3 regions of the Pseudomonas syringae pv. coryli str. NCPPB 4273 genome follow, and region 1 is predicted to be linked to each of the others. Evidence: predicted binding sites of a transcription regulator. Region 1 holds the regulator's gene; each other region holds the start of a gene.
What was found. The regulator sigma-54, encoded in region 1, starts transcription at its own class of promoters, with help from an activator protein. The targets are predictions, from matches to a motif close to ANTGGCATNNANNTTGCTNT.
Positions count from the first base shown of each region.

Region 2: P406_RS22305 (CmpA/NrtA family ABC transporter substrate-binding protein) is a predicted target of sigma-54. The motif match lies at 2,030-2,049, and genes of this name have one in related genera.
Region 3: P406_RS21805 (flagellar basal body rod protein FlgF) is a predicted target of sigma-54. The motif match lies at 3,088-3,107, and genes of this name have one in related genera.

Region 1 is NZ_AWQP01000073.1:83,485-89,269, forward strand. Features, by position in the region: gene P406_RS25445 (HPr family phosphocarrier protein) at 1-169, opposite strand, end outside; gene rapZ (RNase adapter RapZ) at 185-1,042, opposite strand; gene ptsN (PTS IIA-like nitrogen regulatory protein PtsN) at 1,045-1,509, opposite strand; gene hpf (ribosome hibernation-promoting factor, HPF/YfiA family) at 1,520-1,828, opposite strand; gene P406_RS25465 (RNA polymerase factor sigma-54) at 1,904-3,397, opposite strand; gene lptB (LPS export ABC transporter ATP-binding protein) at 3,581-4,306, opposite strand; gene lptA (lipopolysaccharide transport periplasmic protein LptA) at 4,307-4,852, opposite strand; gene lptC (LPS export ABC transporter periplasmic protein LptC) at 4,839-5,411, opposite strand; gene P406_RS25485 (KdsC family phosphatase) at 5,420-5,785, opposite strand, start outside.
Region 2 is NZ_AWQP01000062.1:23,337-29,121, forward strand. Features, by position in the region: gene P406_RS22295 (glycoside hydrolase family 68 protein) at 1-42, shown strand, start outside; gene P406_RS22300 (ANTAR domain-containing response regulator) at 102-677, opposite strand; gene P406_RS22305 (CmpA/NrtA family ABC transporter substrate-binding protein) at 692-1,903, opposite strand; gene P406_RS22310 (quinone-dependent dihydroorotate dehydrogenase) at 2,155-3,186, shown strand; gene rmf (ribosome modulation factor) at 3,328-3,543, opposite strand; gene rlmKL (bifunctional 23S rRNA (guanine(2069)-N(7))-methyltransferase RlmK/23S rRNA (guanine(2445)-N(2))-methyltransferase RlmL) at 4,132-5,785, shown strand, end outside.
Region 3 is NZ_AWQP01000059.1:23,780-29,564, reverse strand. Features, by position in the region: gene P406_RS21820 (flagellar basal body P-ring protein FlgI) at 1-648, opposite strand, end outside; gene flgH (flagellar basal body L-ring protein FlgH) at 662-1,375, opposite strand; gene flgG (flagellar basal-body rod protein FlgG) at 1,460-2,248, opposite strand; gene P406_RS21805 (flagellar basal body rod protein FlgF) at 2,295-3,035, opposite strand; gene P406_RS29475 (hypothetical protein) at 3,319-3,510, shown strand; gene P406_RS21795 (flagellar hook protein FlgE) at 3,511-5,256, opposite strand; gene flgE (flagellar hook protein FlgE) at 5,454-5,785, opposite strand, start outside.

The DNA.
Region 1 (5,785 bases):
CGGCAGCCAGCATCATCACGGCCATGATGCTTTTGCCGTCGACCATGCTCTCCGGAGTGCGGCCGACCCTGATCTTGCAGGGAAACTTGCCTGCGACGCCGACGAATTTGGCGGCAGCGCGGGCGTGCAGGCCCAGTTTGTTGATGATGGTGATTTGACGAGCGGGCATCGCAGTGAAAATCCTTCAGCTGAGGTCGCGGTGGCGAACCTGAACGTTCTTGAGTGATTGTTGCAAGACCTGACCAAGCCGCTCGGTCAGGTAGACCGAACGGTGGTGTCCGCCGGTGCAGCCGATGGCAATGGTAACGTAAGAACGGTTACTGGCTGCAAACCGGGGTAGCCATTTGTTCAGGTAAGCGAAGATGTCCTGAAACATTTCTTCGACATCAGGCTGCACCGACAGGTAGTCGATTACGGGTTGTTCAAGCCCAGAGTGGTCGCGCAGTTCTGGCTTCCAGTACGGATTGGGCAGGCAGCGCACGTCGAATACCAGGTCTGCATCGACAGGCATGCCGCGCTTGAAACCAAACGACTCGATCAGAAACGCAGTGCCTGGTTCGGGCTTGTTCAGCAGACGAAGCTTGAGCGCGTCGCGCAACTGATAGAGGTTCAGGTGGGTGGTGTTGATCTTCAGGTCGGCCAGATCGATGATCGGGCCAAGCAGTGCAGTCTCGTCGCGTATCGCTTCGGCCAGCGAACGATCTGCCGTGCTCAGGGGGTGGCGGCGCCGGGTTTCCGAGAAGCGCTTGAGCAGGGTGGCTTCGTCTGCATCCAGGTACAGCACGTCGCACTGAATATTGCGCGAACGTACTTCATCCAGCATCTGCGGAAAACGGGTCAGATGGCTGGGCAGGTTGCGGGCATCTATCGAAACCGCCAGCAAGGGTTCGGCGAGTTCTGTGTTGATCAGCGCGCGTTCGGCCAGCTCCGGCAACAGGCCGGCCGGCAGGTTATCGACGCAGTAAAAGCCGCTGTCTTCCAGTACATCGAGCGCCGTACTCTTGCCTGAGCCGGAGCGACCGCTGACGATGATCATGCGCATGGTCAGTTTCCGTTCTGCACGTCCAGCACCACCTGATAAAGCGCCTCAGCGCTTTGGGCGCTGCGCAGACGCTTACGCACATCTTTGTCGTCGAGCATGCTGGCGATCTGGCGCAGCAGCTCCAGGTGCTCATCGGTAGCGGCTTGCGGGACCAGCAGTACGAACAGCAGGTCAACCGGCGCGCCATCAATGGCGTCGAAATCCACGGGTGTAGCGAGGTGAATCACTGCACTGACAGGCTCGCTGCAGTCAGCGAGGCGGCAGTGGGGGATGGCAATACCGTTGCCAAAACCGGTCGAGCCCAGTTTTTCCCGGGCGACGAGGCTTGCGAATACCATGTCCGAAACCATGCCCGGCACTTCACGGCCGATCAGGTTGGCAATTTCTTCGAGTACACGCTTTTTGCTGCCACCCGGCACGTTCACGAGGGAGCGGCCGGGGGTCAGGATATTTTCGATTCGGATCATTAAATGGGCGTTAGCGAGCGGCCGCACCTTTGAGGATGCTTTGCTGCTTTTCCTTATGCTTGAGCAATTGTCGGTCTAGCTTGTCAGTGAGCAGGTCGATGGCAGCGTACATGTCATCATGTTCAGCATTGGCAACGACCTCTCCACCATGGATGTGCAACGTGGCTTCGATCTTCTGCTTGAGCTTTTCGACCGTCATCGTGACCTGCACGTTGGTAATCTTGTCAAAATGCCCTTCGAGCTTCTTGAGCTTGAGCTCAACGTATTCACGAAGGGGTTTGGTCACTTCCAGTTGGTGTCCACTGATGTTGACTTGCATACAGCTTTCTCCTTTGCCAGTGCATAAAGAGGCAGGCATGGCGCCTGCCACTGGAACGCTGTGGCTCGGCCTGCATCACATCAGTCGCTTACGCTCACTGGAAGGGGCGATCCCGAGAGACTCACGGTACTTGGCGACTGTGCGACGGGCTACTTGAATGCCTTGTGCCTCCAGTAAACCAGCGATCTTGCTATCACTCAACGGCTTTTTCTGATTTTCCGCCGCAACCAGTTTTTTGATGATTGCGCGAATTGCCGTGGACGAGCATTCACCGCCTTCGGAGGTGCTCACATGACTTGAGAAGAAGTATTTCAGCTCGTAAATGCCGCGTGGGGTGTGCATGAATTTCTGCGTGGTCACCCGCGAGATGGTCGATTCGTGCATGCCCACTGCCTCGGCAATATCGTGCAGCACGAGCGGCTTCATGGCCTCGTCGCCGTACTCGAGAAAACCGCGCTGATGTTCGACGATCTGCGTGGCGACCTTCATCAGCGTTTCGTTGCGGCTTTGCAGGCTCTTGATGAACCAGCGTGCTTCCTGCAACTGATTGCGCATGAAGGTGTTGTCTGCACTGGTGTCGGCGCGCCGCACGAAGCCCGCGTATTGCGGATTGACGCGCAGGCGCGGCACCGACTCCTGATTGAGTTCGACCAGCCAGCGTTCGTTGTCCTTGCGCACGATCACGTCCGGAATGACGTATTCGGCTTCGGTGGATTCGATCTGTGAGCCGGGACGCGGGTTGAGGCTCTGCACCAGCTCGATGACCTGGCGCAGCTCGTCTTCCTTGAGTTTCATGCGCCGCATCAGTTGGCCGTAGTCGCGGCTTCCGAGCAGATCGATGTAGTCGCTGACCAGGCGTTGTGCTTCCGTCAGCCAGGGCGTTTTTGCCGGTAGCTGGCGCAGTTGCAGCAGCAGGCATTCGCTCAGGTTGCGTGCGCCGATGCCAGCAGGTTCAAACTGCTGGATGCGGTGCAGTACCGCTTCGATCTCGTCGAGCTCGATGTCCAGCTCGGGGTCGAACGACTCGAGAATCTCATCGAGTGTCTCGTCGAGGTAACCCTGGTTGTTGATGCAGTCGATCAGCGTGACTGCCACCAGGCGGTCCTTGTCGGACATCGGCGCAACATTCAGTTGCCACAGCAGGTGGCTTTGCAGGCTTTCGCCGACAGAGGTGCGTGTGGTGAAGTCCCACTCGTCATCATCGTTGCTTGGCAGGCTGCTGGCGCTGGTCTGGTAGATGTCTTCCCAGGCCGTATCGACGGGCAGCTCGTTGGGAATGCGTTCGTTCCATTCGCCTTCTTCAAGGTTGTCCACGGTAGGCGCGGATTCCTGATAAGTCGGTTCCTGAACGTCGGGGTTGGGCTTTTGTTCGATGTTGTCGGCAAGCGGGTCGGAGTGGTCGAAGTCGTCGCCTTCTTCCTGCCGCTCCAGCATAGGGTTTGACTCCAGCGCCTCCTGGATCTCCTGCTGGAGATCCAGAGTGGAAAGCTGGAGTAAACGGATTGCCTGTTGCAGCTGCGGTGTCATCGTCAGCTGCTGGCCCATTCTCAAGACTAGCGATGGTTTCATGGCAGGGGCTAAACACCTTATTCGCCGGCGCGCATGCGCCATCTACTACAGGCGCCGTGGCGCCAACTTAAGCAAATTATATGCCTGAAACCTGTGCATTTGCCTAGAGTGGTATGACAAATAAAATCTTGTCAATACACTGCGTAGGCATCAATCGGCTGCGAAGCGCAAAGGGGCAGTCGATTAAAGGCGGAACTCGTGGCCGAGGTAGACCTCTTTCACCAGCTGATTCGCCAGAATGGTCTCGGAGTCGCCTTCCGCAATCAGCTGTCCATCGTTGACGATGTAGGCCATTTCGCAGATATCCAGCGTTTCCCGGACATTGTGGTCAGTGATCAGTACACCGATACCCTTGGCCTTGAGGTGGTGAATGATCTGCTTGATGTCGCCTACCGAAATAGGGTCGACACCTGCGAACGGTTCATCCAGGAGGATGAATTTCGGCGCGGTGGCCAGGGCCCGAGCGATTTCCACGCGGCGACGTTCACCACCCGACAGGCTCATGCCCAGGTTGTCGCGGATATGGGTAATGTGGAACTCCTGCAGCAGGCTTTCCAGTTCCTTGCGGCGCGCACCGGCATCGAGCTCCTTGCGGGTCTCGAGAATCGCCATGATATTGTCGGACACCGACAGCTTGCGGAAAATCGAGGCTTCCTGAGGCAGGTAGCCGATACCCGCGCGGGCGCGACCGTGCATGGGTTGATGGCTGACATCCAGATCGTCAATCAGCACACGACCCTGATCAGCCTGGACCAGACCCACGATCATGTAGAAGCAAGTGGTCTTGCCGGCGCCGTTCGGGCCCAGCAGGCCGACGATCTGGCCGCTGTCGATGGAGATGCTCACATCGCGCACGACCTGCCGGCTTTTGTAGCTTTTAGCCAGATGCTGGGCTTTGAGCGTCGCCATTTACTGGGCCTTCTGAGGTTGATCGGTTTTCTTTTTCGGCTGGATGACCATGTCGATACGCGGACGTGGTGTAGTCACCTTGGCGCCATTGGCCCGACCGGCGCTGACGACCTGTCTGACCGTGTCGTAGACGATCTTCTCGCCTTCCGAGGTGTTGCCATCATTGATGACCTTGGCCTTGTCGATCAGGACGATACGGTCCTGGCCGGCGTAATACTGGATGGTGACGGCATAGGCCTGCACGATCGGTTTGTCCACGGCAGGCTTCTGCTCGTAGTAGGCCAGGTTGCCGACGGAGGTGAATATGTCGACTTCGCCCTGGGCGTTTCGCGTGATCGTCACGGTGTTGCCTGTGATTTTCATCGAGCCCTGAGTGATGATGACATTGCCCTTGTAAGTCGCCACGCCTTTCTTGTCATCGAGCTGAGCATCGTCAGACTGGATGTGGATAGGCTGATCTCGGTCGGTTGGCAGGGACCAGGCGCTCGCGCTTCCCAGTGCTGCGCCCAGGCCGAGCAATAAAGGAAGAGTTTTAACGAGCCTCATACTGTCCTCTTACGTTGGACAGCAGGTCCATCCTGCTGTCTTTCAAATACGCTTTCATTCCCTTGGCCGTAGTGACACCGCCCGCGCCGTCGATTCTAACGTCTTGGTCGGTCTCCGCATATTCCTTCTGAGGAAATACGGTCATGCGACTGCTGGTAATAATGGTCGTACGCTGTTTTTCATCGGTGCGCTCAACACGAACGGAATCCATGAGCTCGACCTGATCGCCCCCGGACGAAACTTCACCTCGTTTGCTTTGCACGTGCCACGGAAATGCTCCGCCGCGGTACATGTTCAGATTGGGTGTCGTCAGCAGGCTCACATCTGTGGCCTTCACATGCTCGACCTTGTCGGAGGTCATGTCGTACTGAAGTGTGCCATCTGGCAGATACTGCACGCTGCGAGTATTGACCGCATAGTAGTCGATCGCCGTGTCGTCAATCGACGCATCAGGCTGATCCATGAAGCTTTCCGGGCTGATGTTCCAGTAGCCGACCGCTGCCAGCAGCAGCGCCAGTACCCCGAGAAGCAGGAACTTGCGAAATTTTTTAGTGAACATAATGGCTTCTATAAATAGGCGGAGTGAGCCGCTTCAAGGTTGCCTTGCGCACTCAGAATCAGTTCGCAGAATTCGCGCGCTGCACCTTCGCCGCCTCGCGCCCTGGTTATCCCGTGTGCATGCTCGCGTACAAAGCCGGCAGCATTGGCCACTGCCATGCCCAGACCGACGCGTCTGATAACGGGCAAGTCTGGCAGATCATCACCCAGATAGGCGACCTGTTCGTAACTCAGATCGAGTTCTGCCAGCAACTTGTCCAGCACTACCAGCTTGTCTTCACGTCCCTGGAACAGGTGTTCAATGCCCAGGCTCTTTGCCCGGCGCTCGACTATCGCGGTCTTGCGGCCACTGATGATCGCCGTGGTGACGCCTGA
Region 2 (5,785 bases), on a different contig from region 1:
TATGGCTACGTGCCAGCGATGAAGGATGTGCAGCTGAACTGACAGGCTGTGCTCCTGTAACCCTTGAAGAACGCCTGTGCGGGCAGGCGTTCTTCGTGGCTTCAGCCCAGCAGTTCGCTCATCGCGATAATCTGCTCGGCCACCTGAATCAGCTTCTGCTGGCGACTCATTGCCTGACGTCGCATCAGCGTATAAGCCTCTTCTTCGTTGCAATCCTTCATCTTCATCAGCAGCCCCTTGGCCAGTTCGATGCGCTTGCGCTCGGCCAGTTGCTGGTCGCGGGCATGCAATTGCGCGCGCAGCGCCTGATCGCTTTCAAAGCGGGCCATTGCTACATCCAGAATCGGTTGCAACCGTTGCGCCTGGATACCCTCGACGATATAAGCGCTGACCCCGGACTTGATCGCCTGGCGCATCACGCCTGGATCGTGCTCGTCGGTGAACATCACGATGGGACGTGGCTGGTCACGGCTGACCAGCACCACTTGCTCCATCACGTCGCGACCTGGCGATTCAGTGTCGATGAGGATGACGTCCGGGCGCACGGCTTCAACGCGTGCGGGCAGGTCGATGATCAGGCCGGATTCGTCGATCACTTCGAAACCGGCTTCTATCAAGGCTGACCTGAGGCGACCGACCTTTTTGGCGGTGTCATTGATAAGCAGGATACGCAGCATGGTTACGTTCTCCTTCAACGACTGGCCACAGCGGGCACGTCGTCGGCCAGCGAGTGGAGCTTGAAGCTACGCGCGTAGCCCGCCGGATCGCTGCCGTCCCAGACCCTGCCGTCGATCAGCTGGCTGCTGCGCAAGGTTGCGGCGGGTACGTCGACGCCCAGCGCACTGGCGGCCTGACGGTACAGGTCGAGTTGCTGCACGCGGCTGGCCACCGCCAGGTAATCCGGGTCTTCGCGCAACAGGCCCCAGCGTCGGAACTGGGTCATGAACCACATGCCGTCAGACAGCCAGGGGTAGTTGACCTGTCCCCGGGCATGGAAGCTGACCGCGTGAGGGTCTTGCCAGCGATTGCCAAGACCGTCGCTGTACTGGCCGAGCAAACGCGGTTCGATGCAGTCCACTGAGGTGTCCAGGTAATCGGCACCGCTGAGCAGTTGTGCGGTGCTGCGCCGGTTATGACCGTTTTCCTCGATGAAGCGGCTGGCTTCCAGCACGGCCATGATCAGCGCTCTGGCGGTGTTGGGGTTCTGCTCGACAAACTCACGGGTACAGCCCAGCACCTTGCCCGGGTGATCCGGCCAGATCGACTGGCTGGTCGCCATGGTGAAGCCCAGTTGCTGCTGAACGGCGCTGGCGCCCCAGGGTTCGCCGACGCAGAAACCGTCGATGCGCCCGGCCTGCAGGTGTTGCGCCATTTGCGTGGGCGGCACCACGACACTGTTCACATCATCGAGCGGATGAATGCCCTGGCTGGCCAGCCAGTAGTAGAGCCACATGGCATGGTTGCCGGTGGGGAAGGTCTGCGCGAAGGTCAGCCTTGAGCCGCTTTGGTGCGCGCGTTTGTCCAGTGCTTCAGGAGTGATCACGCCCGCCTGTTGCAACTCGCGGGACAGGTTGATGCACTGGCCGTTCTGGTTGAGCCCCATGAGGATGGCCATGTCGGTCGCCGGGCCGCCGCTGATGCCCAGTTCCACAGCATAGATCAGACCGTACAGGCTGTGTGCCGCCTGCAGTTGTCCGCTGACCAGTCTGTCGCGCAGCCCGGCCCAGGAGGTCTGACGCTCGAGGTTCAGGCTCAGGCCGTAAGGCTGGGCGAAACCCTGCGTGGCCGCGACCACCAGCGGGGCACAGTCGGTCAATGCCATGAAGCCCACGTCCAGGCTGTTCATTTCCGGGGCGTCGCTACCGGCCACCCAGTCCAGCGCATTACCGGTTCGTTCGTTCATCGCGCGTGCTTCATCAAAGGTCCGTCCAGAAAAAAGGCGTCGTCCGACCCATTGCAATGCAAGTGTCGAAGCGACGCCGTTGTCCATGCACCGCTCCGCCGTTGGAGTGAGTGCCGATAGCGGTTTCAAGCAAGGCATATGCCATCGCCGGGGGAGGGCGAGCAACAAGTTTGTCGCGCGCCTCGCCTGACAGGCCCGCACACGTCTATAATCGCCACCCTGAATTCAGCTGCTCACGAGCCCATCCCGCCATGTATAACCTGGCCCGCCAGTTACTGTTCAAACTTTCCCCGGAAACCTCTCATGACCTGTCGCTGGACCTGATCGGTGCAGGCGGACGGCTGGGCCTCAATGGCCTGCTGAGCAAGTCCCCGGCGAAGTTGCCGGTCAGTGTGATGGGCCTTGAGTTTCCCAACCCCGTGGGGCTGGCAGCCGGCCTGGACAAGAATGGTGCGGCCATCGATGGCTTCGCGCAACTGGGCTTCGGTTTCGTCGAGATCGGCACAGTGACGCCACGTCCGCAGCCGGGCAATCCCAAGCCGCGTATTTTCCGCCTGCCCAACGCCGAGGCGATCATCAACCGCATGGGCTTCAACAATCTGGGCGTCGACAACCTGGTGTCCCGTGTCGAAGCGGCAAAGTATCGCGGTGTTCTGGGCATCAATATCGGCAAGAACTTCGACACGCCGGTCGAGCGCGCGGTCGACGATTACCTGATCTGTCTGGACAAGGTCTATGCCCATGCCAGCTACGTCACGGTCAACGTCAGTTCGCCCAATACGCCGGGGCTGCGCAGCCTGCAGTTCGGCGACTCGCTCAAGCAACTGCTCCAGGCCCTGAGCCTGCGCCAGCAGGAACTGACGCAACGGCATGGCAGGCGTGTGCCACTGGCGATCAAGATTGCCCCGGACATGACCGACGAAGAAACCGTGCTGGTGGCCGCAGCCCTGATCGAGTCCGGTATGGACGCAGTCATTGCCACCAACACCACGCTGAGCCGCCAAGGCGTCGAAGGCCTTCCGCATGCTGATCAGGCGGGCGGTTTGTCGGGCGCGCCGGTTCGGGAAAAAAGCACGCACATCGTCAAGGTTCTGGCCGGTGAGCTCGCGGGTCGTCTGCCGATCATCGCCGCCGGGGGGATCACCGAAGGCCGGCATGCCGCCGAGAAGATCGCTGCGGGTGCCAGTCTGGTGCAGATCTATTCGGGGTTCATCTACAAGGGCCCTGCGCTGATTCGCGAGTCGGTGGATGCCATTGCGGCAATGCCTCGCGCCGCACGCTGAACCCGGGATAAAAAAAGGGGCTCTGCAAGAGAGCCCCTGGGCGTTGGCCCGCCGCCCGGGTCGGGCGTGCATGGTGCAGGTGTGAATCAGTCAGTCATGTATGGCCCGACAGAGGCCTGAAAGTCTTTGATGTGAATCGCCTCATCCGACCGCGTGAAGTTCGTTGAGTCTGTGGATGCCCGCAGTGCCGGTCATACCGTCCCAGTTGTCGCCGCGTCCTTCGCGCCAGCCATTGATCCATGCCTGGCGTACTGACGGTAGAGTAAAAGGGCAAAGCTCACGGGATTTACCATGAACGCCGTATTGATAACCGCGTAAAAATGCTCTTTCCAACGGATCACGCTTAAGTCTTCTCATAGGGTAATGCCCTCGTCTGTTGACTGTAATATCCCTGAGACCCCGTGTTGAGGTCGGGCAGAATCTTCTGCCGTTGGGGCCCGCTGCCGGCGTCGCGGGCCTTGATGCCATCCCCATTGCGGCGATGACCTGAGACGATTTCTAACCAAAGCGCAGGGCGGTGTGAATGATCGTTTTGTCATAAGCACGTCATATTCAGGTCTGTCGAGCAATAAGCGCTGACCTGTTTCAACCACGATTTTTTCTGCAGCCCCGTGAACATGGGGGTTTGCGAGCCCATTGAGATCGCTTATCAGGCTCATATACTGGCTCAATGCCTTGGCTGCTTAAGCGACGAAGGGTCACAGCAAGGCTGCAAAAATGTGACTTTTCAAAAAAAGACTTTTGACTGCGCGCCTTCATTGCCGACATCGCCTTGCCTGATATCTGTTCTAATACGCGCCAAAACTGCCGCAATGACATGACAGGATCATGCGGTGGACCGGCACACATCACGTGCCACGCAGGCGTTCTCCATGAAAGACGCCTGTTCAAATCTGGCAGGGCAATGCGTTGCCCGCCGCAGACGGCTCAGGCCCTGGAATACACATGTCGGATCGCTACGAACTTTTCCTCACTTGCCCAAAAGGCCTTGAAGGCCTGCTTGCCGAGGAAGCCACTGCGCTGGGTCTGCAAGAGACCCGCGAGCACACTTCAGCCATTCGCGGCTCGGCCGACATGGAGACCGCTTACCGGCTGTGTCTCTGGTCGCGCCTGGCCAACCGCGTGTTGCTGGTGCTCAAGCGCTTCCCGATGAAGGATGCCGAAGACCTTTACCACGGCGTACTGGATGTCGAGTGGCAGGACCATCTCGAATCCGACGGCACCATTGCCGTGGAATTCAGTGGCCATGGTTCGGGCATCGACAACACCCATTTCGGTGCACTGAAGGTCAAGGATGCGATCGTCGACAAGCTGCGCACCCCGGATGGCGAGCGCCCTTCGGTCGACAAGATCAACCCCGATCTGCGCGTGCACCTGCGTCTGGATCGCGGTGAGGCCATTCTGTCCCTCGACCTGTCCGGGCACAGCCTGCACCAGCGCGGTTACCGTCTGCAGCAGGGAGCTGCACCGCTGAAGGAAAACCTCGCCGCCGCCATCCTGATCCGCGCCGGCTGGCCGCGCATCGCTGCCGAGGGTGGCGCGCTGGCTGACCCGATGTGCGGTGTCGGTACATTCCTGGTCGAGGCCGGGATGATCGCCGCCGACATCGCCCCGAACATCAAGCGTGAACGCTGGGGCTTCTCGGCCTGGCTGGGCCACGTCCCGGCGTTGTGGCGCAAGCTGCACGACGAAGCGCTGGCCCGCGCCGAAGCCGGGTTGGCCAAGACACCTTCGTGGATCCGCGGTTATGAGGCCGATCCGCGGCTGATCCAGCCGGGACGCAACAACATCGAACGTGCCGGCCTGAGTGACTGGATCAAGGTCTATCAGGGCGAAGTCGCGACCTTCGAACCGCGTCCCGACCAGAACCAGAAAGGCCTGGTGATCTGCAACCCTCCGTACGGCGAGCGTCTGGGAGATGAAGCCAGCCTGCTGTATCTCTACCAGAACCTCGGTGAGCGCCTGCGTCAGGCCTGCCTCAACTGGGAGGCTGCGGTGTTCACCGGCGCGCCGGACCTCGGCAAGCGCATGGGCATTCGCAGCCACAAACAGTATTCGTTCTGGAACGGCGCCTTGCCGTGCAAACTGCTACTGATCAAGGTCACGCCTGACCAGTTCGTGACCGGTGAGCGACGCACCCCCGAGCAGCGTCAGATCGAACGCGAAAACCCTGTCGAGGTTGAAGTCGTTGAGCGCAAACTCAACAAGAACGGCAACCCGATCAAGCCGGAACCGGTGGTGGTCGAACAGGCGCGCCTGAGCGAAGGCGGGCAGATGTTTGCCAATCGCCTGCAAAAGAACCTCAAGCTGATGGGCAAGTGGGTGCGTCGCGAAGGGATCGATTGCTACCGCGTGTATGACGCCGACATGCCTGAATACTCGCTGGCGATCGATCTGTATCACGACTGGGTGCATGTTCAGGAATACGCAGCACCCAAATCCATCGATCCGGAAAAGGCCTCAGCCCGGCTGTTCGATGCGCTGGCGGCCATTCCGCAAGCACTGAACATCGACAAGAACCGCGTGGTGATCAAGCGTCGCGAGCGTCAGAGCGGCACCAAGCAGTACGAGCGCCAAAGTGCCCAGGGCCAGTTTCTGG
Region 3 (5,785 bases), on a different contig from region 1:
GCCCGGGCCCAGTAATTCGTTGATCTTGTCGACAATCCGCTTGGCAGTGGTGAAGTCGGAACGGTTCAGGTTCAGGGTCAGGGTATTGCCCTGATTGAAGCCGCTTGGCACCGAGCGCTCGACCGAAGCTCCGCCAGGAATGCGTCCCGACGACGGGACGTTGACGGTAATCTTCGAACCGTCACGGCCTTCCGCGTCGAAACCGCCGACCACCAGGTTGCCCTGAGCGATGGCGTAAACGTTGCCGTCGACACCTTTCATCGGTGTCATCAACAACGCACCACCGCGCAGGCTTTTAGAGTTACCGATCGAGGAAACGGTGATATCGACCGTCTGGCCCGGCTTGGCAAACGCTGGCAGATCTGCATAAACGGCAACTGCCGCGACGTTCTTCAACTGCACGGTGCCCGAACCGGATGGAACCTTGATGCCGAACTGCGACAGCATGTTATTGAAGGTCTGCAGGGTGAACGGGGTCTGGGTGGTCTGGTCACCTGTACCGTTGAGACCCACGACCAGACCGTAACCGATCAACTGGTTGGCCCGCACGCCGGAGATGCTCGCGATGTCCTTCAGACGCTCGGCGTGGACGCCGAACGCTGTGGACAACAACAAGGTCGCCGCTATCAGTTGCTTGAGCTTGATCATGTTTATCCCGCTATCAGAAAGGGAACAACGGGCTGAGGAAGAACCGGTCGAACCAGCCTGGCTGGCTGGTATCGGCAAAGGCTCCGGTCCCCGAATAGGTAATACGTGCATCAGCGATACGGGTGGACGACACGGTGTTGTCGGTCGCGATGTCGTCAGCCCGGACCAGGCCGGCAATCCGCACCAGTTCGTCACCGGTGTTGAGCGTCATCCACTTTTCGCCACGCACCGCCAGAATGCCGTTAGGCAGCACATCCGCAACCGTCACGGTGACCGAACCGGTCAGACTGTTGCTCTGTGCGGCCTTGCCATCACCCTTGGTGGTGCGCGCGCCGTTGTAACCGGCGTTGAGGCTCAGGTCGTTGCCGCCTATCGGGTTGTTGGTGGTCAGACCCGAACCGAACAGCGAGGTCAGACCAATGCTGTTGGTGCTGTCCTTGGTCATGGCCGAAGTGGCCGCCTTGCTCGCCGCCATACGCTCGGAAAGCGTGATGGTGATGATGTCGCCAATACGGAAGGCCTTGCGGTCGCCGTACAGGTTCTGCTCGAAACCGGCCTGATAGATGGCGCCATTGTTGGCAGCCGCCGACATGGGCGTACGCGGCAACACCGGAGCGTAATAAGGGTCATTGGGCTTGGCCGTCGGCGCAACACAGCCGGACAGCAGGGTGATCCCGCACAATGAAGCGATCAACACTGAAAAACGCGGAACACTAAGGCGGTTCATGACACTTGAAACCTCGCGGTGTAACAGGCGCTTATCAGGCGCCCCATCGGATTGAGCGGTTCTACGAGCAGAGACATCAAGGACTTACAGGTTCTGAGTCAGGTTTTGCAGCATCTGGTCAGCGGTCGAGATCACTTTGGAGTTCATCTCGTAGGCGCGCTGGGTAGTGATCATGTTGACCAGTTCCTCAACGGTGCTGACGTTGGAGTTTTCCAGGGTGTTCTGCAGGGTCGGGCCCAGGCCGTTAAGGCCAGGGGTGCCGATCTGCGGCGCGCCGCTCGAACCAGTTTCCAGGTACAGGTTGCCACCGATGGCCTGCAGGCCGGCCGGGTTGATGAAGTCGGCGGTCTGGATATTGCCGATGATCTGCGGTGTTGCAGTGGCGCCTGCCAGCGTGACGGAAACAGTACCGTCCTGGCCGACCGTGAAGGTCTGGGCGTTCTGCGGAACGACAATCGCAGGCTCGAGGGCATAACCATTGGCGGTCACGATCTGGCCGTTGGCGTCGAGGTGGAACGTACCGTCACGGCTGTAGGCAATGGTGCCGTCTGGCTGGGTCACCTGAAAGAAACCACGACCGTTGACCGCCAGGTCCAGCGGGTTGTTGGTGGTCTGCAGGCTACCGGCAGTGAAGTTCTTCTGCGTGCCGACAATGCGCACACCGGTACCCAGTTGCAGGCCGGAAGGCAGTTCGCTGTCCTGAGTGGACTGGGCACCCGGCTGGCGTTTGATCTGATACAGCAGGTCCTGGAACTCGGCACGGTCACTCTTGAAACCGGTGGTCGAGACGTTCGCCAGGTTGTTGGAGATGGTGGTCAGGTTGGTGTCCTGAGCGGCAAGGCCGGTTTTGGCGACGTATAGTGCAGGAAGCATGTGTGTTCTCCTCGAGCGCCGGTTTGTCGGCGCAAGCTGTCATTGATTAGCCAAGTTGCAAGACGCGAGCCATAGACTGATCGTCTTCTTCGGCGGTCTTCATCATCTTGACGTGCAATTCGAATTGACGGGACAAGGCCAGTACCGAGGTCATTTCCTCGACCGCGTTGACGTTGCTCGCCTGCAGAAAGCCGGACTCGACCTGAACGGTGGCGTCTGCGTCGGCAGGCCGGCCGGTCTTGGTGTGGATCAGGCCGTCAGGGCCTTTCTCCATGGTCTTCAGGTCAGGCCTGACCAGCTTGATGCGGTCAACCTGCGCCATCACCTGCGGACTCTCGCCCAGTGAACGAATGCTGATCGTGCCGTCGGCGCCGATCTCGATCTGCTGCTGAGGCGGCACGGCAATCGGACCGCCGTTGCCCATAACCGGCAAACCACTGCCGTCGCGCAACACGCCCAGGGCGTCGATGTTCATGCCGGAACTGCGGGTGTAGGCTTCACCGCCGTCGGGCGTCTGCACGGCGATCCAGCCATCACCCTTGACGGCGATGTCCAGCTCACGACCGGTCTGCACCATGGCACCGGCGGAAAAGTCGGTCCCGGGACGCTCGCTCATGGCATAGGCGCGCGATGGCATGACCTCGCCAAACACCGGCATCGAGCGGGCCTGTTCCAGGTCACGCATGAAACCGTTGGTCGAGACGTTCGCCAGGTTGTTGGCATGAGCCTTTTGCGCGATCGCGTTTTCGGATGCACCGCTCATTGCGACGTAAAGCAACTTGTCCACAGTCTTCCTCCTCCGACAGACGCTTGCCGCCTGTAGCTGTTCTGAAAGGGTTAAAGCAATTTTTGAACCAACTTGTCAGGCTCGATACAAATGCCTGATTAGCCAGTAAAAACTGGCCATCGCCGATCGCCTTGGGACAGAGCGCCAGCCAATAGCGGCGGTGGACTGCCGCCTGCCGCCTGCCAGGCAGGAAACACCGCCAAAAAAACTTCATCGAACTGCGCCGAGAACCGGATCGACAGTGATAATCTTGCCGACACCGCAACCCTGACCGGGAACCGTCATGCCTTTTCGTGCGTGCATCATCGGTATCGCGAGCGCGAGCCTGATGACCTTTGCCCTGCTCTCCCAGGCCGCTCCCGCCCGCTATTACAAATGGCAGGGCGACAGCCGGATCGTCTGCGCCCAGGCCAGCCCAGGCCCAGGCTGGAAACGCTTGAAAGGCCACTTCATCAAAGCCGACTGCTCGATCTGATCAGGTCGATTGAATCAGCGTCTGCATCAGCGTCACTTCGGTGGATATCGCCTTGGAGTTGGCCTGATAGGCCGTCTGGGCCTGGATCAGCGCAATCAGCTCATCGGCCAGCACGACGTTCGACCCCTCCAGCGCGCCACTGACGATGCTGCCCAGCGTGCCGACGCCCGGCACATCATATTCAGCCACTCCGGAATCAGCAGTGGCGGTCCAGCGTGTATCGCTACGCGGCTGCAAGCCATGCGGATTGGCGAAACTGGCGAGCATCACCTGACCGATGGGCTTGGTCATGCCATTGGTAAACCCGGCACGCAGAATGCCGTCCCGGCCGACGTCGAGGCTTTTCAACTCCCCTGCCGAATGGCCATCCACGTATGCGGCGGAGCGCGAACTGGCAGCGTTGTGCTGAAGCAGATGGGTGAAGTCGATGGTGATGCCGTCAGCACTGCCAGCCGCCCCGTTGGGTATCCAGCGCTCGCGACTGGTGCCAGGATCAACCGCCATCACCGGCGACCAGCCCGTGAGTTTCAGCTGATCGCCGTTGCTGCTCAGGCCCGGACTGCCGGTCAACGACGCGACAGCGCCATGGGAATCGAAAACAATGTTCGCCGTCAGCGGCGCCCTGGAACCGGGGTTCTGCGGATTTCGATCGTCGATCAGCACGTGCAGGCGCCAGCTGTTGGTGCCGTCTTTCACGAAATACTGTTTCAGCTCATGGGTGTTGCCCTGACTGTCAAAGATCTGGTTACCGAACATCCTGCTGTAAGTGTTCAGATCTGCGGGATTGAAGTCCGGAACCGGCCGATGCATGACCGTATCGCCCGGGTCGAGCAGACTGGCCCCGGCGTCGTTCAACGGCAACGAAACAGCTCCGCCATTCAGGGAGCCATTCGCCGCCCAGGCGCCATTGATCTGCGCGGCAGGCACCCAACCCTGCAAGGCAAACTCGGTGTCTGAAACTTTGCGCAGATGCTGATCATTGCCGCTGTACGACAGGGAACCGTCAGGCTTCAGCTCGAGGCTTACCTGCAGCGGCGCTACGCTGTCGGGATCCACCGGATTGCGCCCGTCCACCAGTACATACATCGACCACTGATTGGCCTCGGTCTTGACGAAATACTGCTTGAGCTCATGATTGGCTGCGGGCACCGGAGTGATGCCCACATCCTGGATGGTCCGGGTGGCAACCCGTGTGTAGGTCGCGGGGTCGTCCGGGTCAAAGGTCGGCAAGCGAGCAAGCGAAGGCAGCGAGGCATCCAGATTGATAGTTTCAGCCACCGTGGTCGTGGCCCTGGCACCGACGTTGGACGTATCGATCTGCAAGTCCGTGCGGATGCCACTGGCAATCTCGCCCTTGTCGTTTGCGGCGTAACCCTGCAAGCGCCCGCCATCGCTGTCGACGACAAAGTTCGCAGCGTCCTTCAAAAAGGCGCCAGCCCGCGTATAGGCCAGTGAACCCTGATCACTGACCACGAAAAAACCGTTGCCCTGAATACGCATATCCAGCGCATTGCCGGAACTGATCACCGTTTCACCCTGATTGAAATTCTGCTGCACCGAAGCAAGTCGTACGCCATCCCCGACGGCGTGCTGCCCGGCCCCCAACTGTGCGGACGCATATAAAGCAGAAAACTGCGCACGAGACGACTTGAACCCCAGGGTGCCGACGTTGGCAATATTGTTACCCGCTACTTCCAGTCGTTTATTGGCAGCATGAATACCGCTGATCGCTGTATTGAATGACATGAGAACTCCCTTGCCGTAAAGGCAATTCATAGAGGAGTTTTATTCTCACATCATCGTGCGTAGGAAGTTTCCAAGTAGGATGCGGGAGTCATCCGTAACTTTCAGTACTAAAAAAAACATAACAAAATACTTTGCAGACACCCATAAAAAAGCCCCTTTTTACAGGGGCTCTTTCAACACGTATCAAACAACGCGTGTTACGTCATCTGAATAGTGGTCTGCATGATAGTGCTTTGGGTGGAAATGGTCTTGGCGTTAGCCTGATAGTTGCTCTGCGCCTTGATCAGGTTAACCAGTTCCATGGTCAGGTCGACGTTGGATTCTTCCAGCGCCTGACCGGTGATGTAACCCAAGGTACCCGACTGTGGAGCGCCGCTCACCGGTACGCCGGAAGCGAACGTTTCACGCCAGTTGGTGCCGCCGGCCTGCGCCAGACCCTGCACGTTGGCAAAGCTGGTCAGCGAAGTCTGACCGATCACCTGCGACTTGCCGTTGGTATAAGTGGCGAACAGGTTGCCGCTGGAGTCAA